2 regions of the Companilactobacillus pabuli genome follow, and region 1 is predicted to be linked to the other one. Evidence: a T-box and tRNA genes for the amino acid it is inferred to sense, from the RefSeq annotation. Region 1 holds a T-box; the other holds one or more tRNA genes.
What was found. A T-box is a leader RNA that pairs with one kind of tRNA and senses whether it is charged. The one in region 1 lies ahead of asnS (asparagine--tRNA ligase), so its partner is inferred to be a tRNA-Asn.
Positions count from the first base shown of each region.

Region 2: it has a tRNA-Asn gene. The T-box ahead of asnS (asparagine--tRNA ligase) is inferred to sense a tRNA for this amino acid. The anticodon was not compared.

Region 1 covers NZ_CP049366.1:711,043-714,471, reverse strand. The annotation lists gene asnS (asparagine--tRNA ligase) at 282-1,673, opposite strand; T-box leader at 1,734-1,978, opposite strand; gene G6534_RS03430 (alpha/beta hydrolase) at 2,056-2,775, shown strand; gene G6534_RS03425 (hypothetical protein) at 2,859-3,429, shown strand, end outside.
Region 2 covers NZ_CP049366.1:254,590-258,018, forward strand. The annotation lists gene G6534_RS01235 (amino acid permease) at 1-503, shown strand, start outside; gene serS (serine--tRNA ligase) at 872-2,161, shown strand; tRNA gene G6534_RS01245 (tRNA-Asn) at 2,226-2,298, shown strand; tRNA gene G6534_RS01250 (tRNA-Thr) at 2,376-2,448, shown strand; gene G6534_RS01255 (FAD-binding protein) at 2,548-3,429, opposite strand, start outside.

The DNA of each region.
Region 1 (3,429 bases):
TATCTGAATAGATGCTTTATTTGTTTGATTCCATAAAAATAGAAACCACAATCTAGTCCGGAATAGCAAAGAAAATTGGCTCAGTAGTGAAATTATTCTTAGCAACTTGTTGCTTAGAATAAGGCCGAGTTTTGAGATTTTGCGTACTTTGCAAAAGCTCAAAATCGTGCCCACTACGTTCCAGCCAAATTTTCTTTGCTATGGAGGACGGAATCCTAAACTAGCTTAACTTAATAAAGAACCCAGAAAAATTAATTTCTGAGTTCTTTATTTATTATCTATTAAAATTCAGCGTTACCAGGTGTTCTTGGGTAAGCAATGACATCTCTGATATTTTCCATACCTGTAATGTACATAACTAATCTTTCAAAACCGATACCGAAACCTGAGTGAACTGTACCACCGTACTTACGTAATTCTAAGTACCACTTGTAGTCTTCTTCGTTCATATCAAGTTCAGCCATTCTAGCTTCTAGTTTGTCCAAACGTTCCTCACGTTGTGAACCACCAATCAATTCACCAATTTCGGGAACTAACAAGTCAGCTGCAGCAACGGTTTTACCATCGTCATTAGCACGCATGTAGAAGGCCTTGAAATCTTTAGGATAATCAGTAATAAAGACAGGCTTCTTGTAAACTTGTTCTGATAGATAACGTTCGTGTTCAGAATCAAGATCTAGTCCCCAGTAAGGTTTAACTTCAAATTCAACGTCTGTAGCTTTTTCTAGGATGTCGATGGCATCTGTATAAGTTACGTGAGCAAATTCTTCGTTAGCTGTAGCTTTTAGACGGTCGATCAAAGTGTTATCAACATTTTCATTCAAGAATTCTAGTTCTTCTTTAGCATGGTCCATTACGTAGTTGATAACGTACTTCAATAATGCTTCAGAACAATTCATTTCATCTTTCAAATCGGCGAAAGCAAGTTCTGGTTCAATCATCCAGAATTCTGAAGCGTGACGACCTGTATGTGAATTTTCAGCTCTAAATGTAGGACCGAATGTATAAACGTTTCTAAATGCCAAAGCGAATGGTTCAACTTCTAGTTGTCCAGAAACAGTTAAGTTAGTTTCCTTCTTGAAGAAATCTTGGCTGTAATCAACCTTGCCATCGTCTGTCTTAGGAACGTTGTTCATATCCAAAGTTGTAACTTCAAACATTTCACCGGCACCTTCAGCATCAGAACTAGTGATGATTGGTGTGTGAACGTAAACAAAGTCATTGTGTTGCAAGTATTCGTGGATAGCAAAAGCAGCTAGTGAACGAATTCTAAAGACTGAGTAGAAAGTATTAGTTCTTGGACGCAAGTGAGCTACTGTTCTCATAAATTCATATGAGTGAGCTTTCTTTTGCAATGGATAATCAGAGTCTGAAGATCCTTCTTCAATTACTTCTGTAGCATGGATTTCAAATGGTTGTTGAGCTTTAGGTGTCAAAGCTAATTCACCAACAACTTTGATAGTTGTACTGATTGGGTACTTAACTACTTCGGCATAGTTTTCCATGTCGCTAGTCATAACAACTTGCACATTCTTGAAGAATGAACCATCGTTTAATTCGATAAAGCCAACTCTCTTTGAACCTCTGATTGTACGAATCCAACCAGAAACAGTGATCTTGTCACCGTCAGCAAATTCTTTTTTGTATAAATCTTTAACCAAAACGTTTTGCATTGTTTTCTCCTTTTAAAATCCAGAATACTATAAACTAAAAAAAGATCCTCCATCCCTAATAAAAGGGACGAAAGATCTTTTCCGCGGTACCACCCAAGTTTTTTTAAAAAAACACCTCAAAGTACATAAATATACTCTCCAATTGTAACGCATTGGGTCACGTCTGTACCTACTCTACTTTTAAAGACGCATTTCAGCCAGAAATAACGAAGATGTTTTTCCTATATACCGACACGTTAAGTTTTCACTTGCCTTAACTCCCTGTGGATAAAGTATACAGTACTCCTTCTTCTAATATTATTCATATTGATTTTCTTAAATGTAGCATATTTTCATACCAAATGTAAAGTACAATAGAGAAGTATTTATAAGGGAGGATTTTATGAAGAAAAAAGTATGGAAATGGCTACTAGGGATTTTAATCGTTCTACTGGCAGTTATTTCAATAATGGTCATCGTGGTTAAAAATAAAGAGTATCAACCAAGCAAAACAGCTGTCTCTACTTCACAAGAAGCTTCAATCGTAGATAATGTTATTCGTTTTGAAGGCGACAATAACAAACCCAAAGTAATTTTTTATCCAGGAGCCTTAGTCGAACCAGCAAGCTACAGTATTTGGGCTCAAAAAGTAGCACAAGCCGGCTATTCAGTCTACATCGTCCACTTCCCACTCGATCTAGCTGTTTTAAATAGTAACGCTGCTAATAAAATTTCTAAGAGCAATGGTTACATTATCGGTGGACACTCACTCGGCGGAACAATGGCAGCCAAGTACGCCAAAAATAATCCTAAGGATCTCAAAGGGATTTTCTTTTTAGCAAGTTATCCTGAAAACAAAACTGATTTACATGAAATAAATGTACCAGTTCTCTCACTAACTGCTACTAAAGACGGGGTTTTGAACCATACCAATTACCAGAAAACTAAAAAACTACTACCAAACAATACAATTTATGAACAAATAAAAGGTGGTAATCATGCTGGTTTTGGTTGCTATGGCAAGCAAAGCGGCGATAATACCGCATCTATCAGTAATGCAAAACAGCAAAATATTATAAGCACACTTTTAATAAATTGGTTAAATAGCTCAATTAGTGAATAAATTAAAACGTTTTCATAATTTTCCACAAAAGCGCATACATTTTTGTTATACTAACATTAATCGTTACAATTTTTGGGGGAATTATGACAGTCTTATTTAATGAAAAAATAAATTTAACTGAGGATGCAACTGGATTTATCAATAAATATATCGACTATGTCAAAGAACTCAATCATAAGGATCTCTTTGAGGGATTAAAAGATAAACAAATTCTCAAGAACAAGTTCATCTTTAAAATGTACCAATTAGAAAATTTGGATTCAGCCATGGTCGACATCCACATTGCAAATAATCGTGTTTATGTTTTAGCAAGTGTCTGGACTTCAAAAGTCACTACAATTGGCTCAATTCCTCTCACACCTAAACTAAAAATAGCTTTATCAAATAATTATTATCCAAAATTAAGTATCACTGGTGGCTTTTTCAAACAAGTCGTACCGGATGAATTCGATAAGGACAAAATTGTTGATGGCTTCGATCCATATCAACTAACTCTAGAAATTCACAAAGCTGATATGACTGTCTACAAGTCGCAAAAAATTGACTCAATCTATCACGCTACTTTTAAGACCGAAAATAGTCTAATTACCGTATCGAAAAACCTCATGCGTTGCTTTGCAATTTTTGGATTACTACTAGGTTTGGGATTTATGT
Region 2 (3,429 bases), 460 kb from region 1:
TCTGGTCAATGAGTAAAAATAATATGGCACCAAAGGTCTTTGAAAAAACTAATGGTCGTGGTGTACCAGTCTTCTCACTTCTACTAACTGCTTTAGTTGGTGGGGCAGCCTTATTCACTAGTTTGTATGGAGATTCCTTCTATGAACTCTTGGTTGCAGCCAGTGGTTTGACCGGATTTATCGCTTGGATTGGGATTGCCTTTTCTCATTATCGTTTCAGAAAAGCATACTTATTCAAGGGCTACAGTCTAGATGACTTGAAGTATAAGGCTAAGTGGTTCCCATTTGGACCAATTCTAGCTATCATCCTAGGTATCATTATTATTATTGGACAAGATGTGCGTTCGATGGTTGATTTCAATATTGGTCGTCTCTTGATCAGTTATAGTGGTTTGATTATTTTGTTCATGTGTTGGGCTTACTACAAGATCAAGCATAAGACGAAGTTCTTGAAGCTAGAAGATATCGATGTCGAAGCTACTAAAAATGGTGGTCATTACTAGTTGATATTTATAACATTTTAAATTATGATTAACAATGAATATAAAGCTAAGAGAGTGCCTACTCACAAACCTTTCAGAGAGACGATGGTCGGTGAAAATCGTCAAGGTTTTATTCCAGCATTCTGGCAACGGGTAATTCCGTTCGGGTTGATCCGATAAAATCTGAAAGTGCAGGGTATTGTTATACTCTGAAACTGGGTGGTACCGCGAATGGTCGATTCGTCCCTTTATTGGGATGTTTCGACCTTTTTTTATATTAGAGAGCGGAACAAGGACGATTAGCCCTTGTGTAGCTCGTTTCCGCTATATTGCAGGAAACAGTTACCTAGGCTAATCGTGCAAGTTCACAAATAATGGAGGATGAATTTATGTTAGACATTAAGCTAATCAGAAAAGATCCTGAATGGATCAAAAACAAATTAGCTTCACGTGGCGTTACAAGTGAAGAAATCGACGAATTACTTTCATACGATGAAAAACGTCGTGAGTTGTTAGTTAAGACAGAAACTTTGAAGGAAGAAAGAAACAAGGTTTCTCAAGGAATTGCTAACAAGAAACGCAACAAAGAAGACGCTAGTGACGAAATCGCTGCTATGAAAAAAGTCGGTGGCGATATCAAGAAGATCGATGCTGACCTTGAAGAAACACAAAACAAGATGAACTACATCTTAGTTCGTCTACCCAACATCCCTGATGATTCTGTTCCCGTTGGTCCTGATGAAAGTACTAACGTTGAAATCAGAAAAGTCGGTGCCGTTCCTAAAGAAAACTTCAAACCAAGACACCACTGGGATATCGGTGAAGAACTGGGAATTTTAGACTTCGAACAAGCTACTAAAGTTTCAGGTTCACGTTTTGTTTACTACATTGGTATGGGTGCTAGACTTGAACGTGCTGTTTACAACTTCATGTTGGATCAACACCAAAAAGAAGGCTATACAGAAGTAATCCCTCCATACTTGGTTAACAACAACGCCATGTTTGGTACTAGTCAATTCCCTAAGTTTACCGAAGATGTCTACACAGTTATGGTTGATGAAAACCCATTGACTTTGATTCCTACAGCCGAAGTTCCTTTGACAAACTACTTTGCTGACAAGATTTTGGACGAAAAAGATTTGCCAAAATATGTTACAGCTTTGACACCTTGTTTCCGTTCTGAAGCAGGTTCTGCCGGTCGTGATACTCGTGGATTGATCCGTATGCACCAATTTAACAAGGTTGAAATGGTTAAGGTTACAAAACCTGAAGAATCATACAACGAACTAGAAAAATTGACTGCTAATGCTGAAAATATCCTAAAACAATTAGGACTTCCATACCACGTAATCGTTCTTTCAAGTGGGGATGCAAGTTTCAGTTCTGCTAAGACTTATGATCTTGAAGTTTGGATGCCTGCTCAAGACAAGTACCGTGAAGTTTCAAGTTGTTCAAACTGTCTAGACTTCCAAGCTCGTCGTGCTCACATCAGATATCGTGACGAAAATGGTAAGACAAAACTAGCTCACACATTGAATGGTTCAGGACTTGCTGCTGGTCGTACAGTTGCCGCTATTTTGGAAAACTACCAAAATGAAGACGGTTCTGTAACAATTCCAGACGTTTTAGTGCCATATATGGGTGGAGTTACAAAAATTACTAAAGAAAATGCCAAATAGTTATTGACCTGAGGCTTATAAATTGATAAGATTTAATAGTTCTGTTAAAGAGCTATTGAATTATTCCGGATTAGCTCAGTTGGTAGAGCATCTGACTGTTAATCAGGGTGTCGTCAGTTCGAGTCTGACATCCGGAGTTATAAATACTTAGGAAATACCTAGGTGTCTCAATATATTACATCTAGTTCATTGGAATTAGGTGTATTTTTTTTAAGCCGTCTTAGCTCAGTTGGTAGAGCATCGGTATCGTAAACCGGCGGTCACAGGTTCAAATCCTGCAGACGGCATTGATAATTTTAGGAAATACCTCCCATGAAGGGCATCGTTTAGCGGTGTCCTTTTTTAGTGCAAAAAAATAGGAGTGCAATTGCACTCCTAAAAGAGTTTTATTTAATTTGTTTCAAAGCATCAGAAACGGCTTCTTTAATAGCTTTACTTGAAGCAGAAGCACCAGAAATTGTATCAACATCGACCGAATTCTTTTCTACGATTTCTTTTGGCAATTCCTTAACAGCTTTGAGACCGTAATCGTCAGATTCACTTTGTTTCAAAACTTCGATATCTTGAATGTCGTCTTTGCTATTGGCAGTGACACGAACGACGATTTCATTTCCCATACCGGCAGTTGATTTACCGATGTATTGGTTGTCGTTAGTTTCATAGTGTTCTTCGCCAACATCAGATCCTAAGCCCTCTTCGTGAACACTAGCTGAGGTATTAGCGTCGACTTTAACTGACTCAACGTCTTTTTCTTTAGCAGCATTTTCACCGGCAATCTTACCAAAAATCAAGTTTTCAGCAAGGTTACTACCACCGTTGTATTGACGTCCCATCAAACTTCCTAATTCACCACAAGCGTATAGGTGAGGGATGATTTCATCGTTTACATCAACAACTTCTGCGTTGGAATTGTGAACGGGACCACCTTGAGTATTCAATAATCCTTGAACCATAGCTAAACAGTAGTAAGGACCATCATCGAAGGCTGTCAAAGTATCAGCATCACGGTCAAAGGCATAGTCACGTTTGATTTCTGCAAAGTGGTTGAAGTCTTTGATAGTGCTTGCCAACTTGTCAGCATCAACGTTCATTACTTCAGCTAAACTGTTCAAATCATCAGCTTTAACGACTGACTCTAAGAATTCTGGATAAGGAGCGTTTTTATCATTCTTTAATTCGTCGTACTTCTTTTGATCAAAGACAACATAAGGATGACGTTGAGCTAAAGGAACTCTCCAATTGCCGTGATCTTGGATGTGTCCGTGACG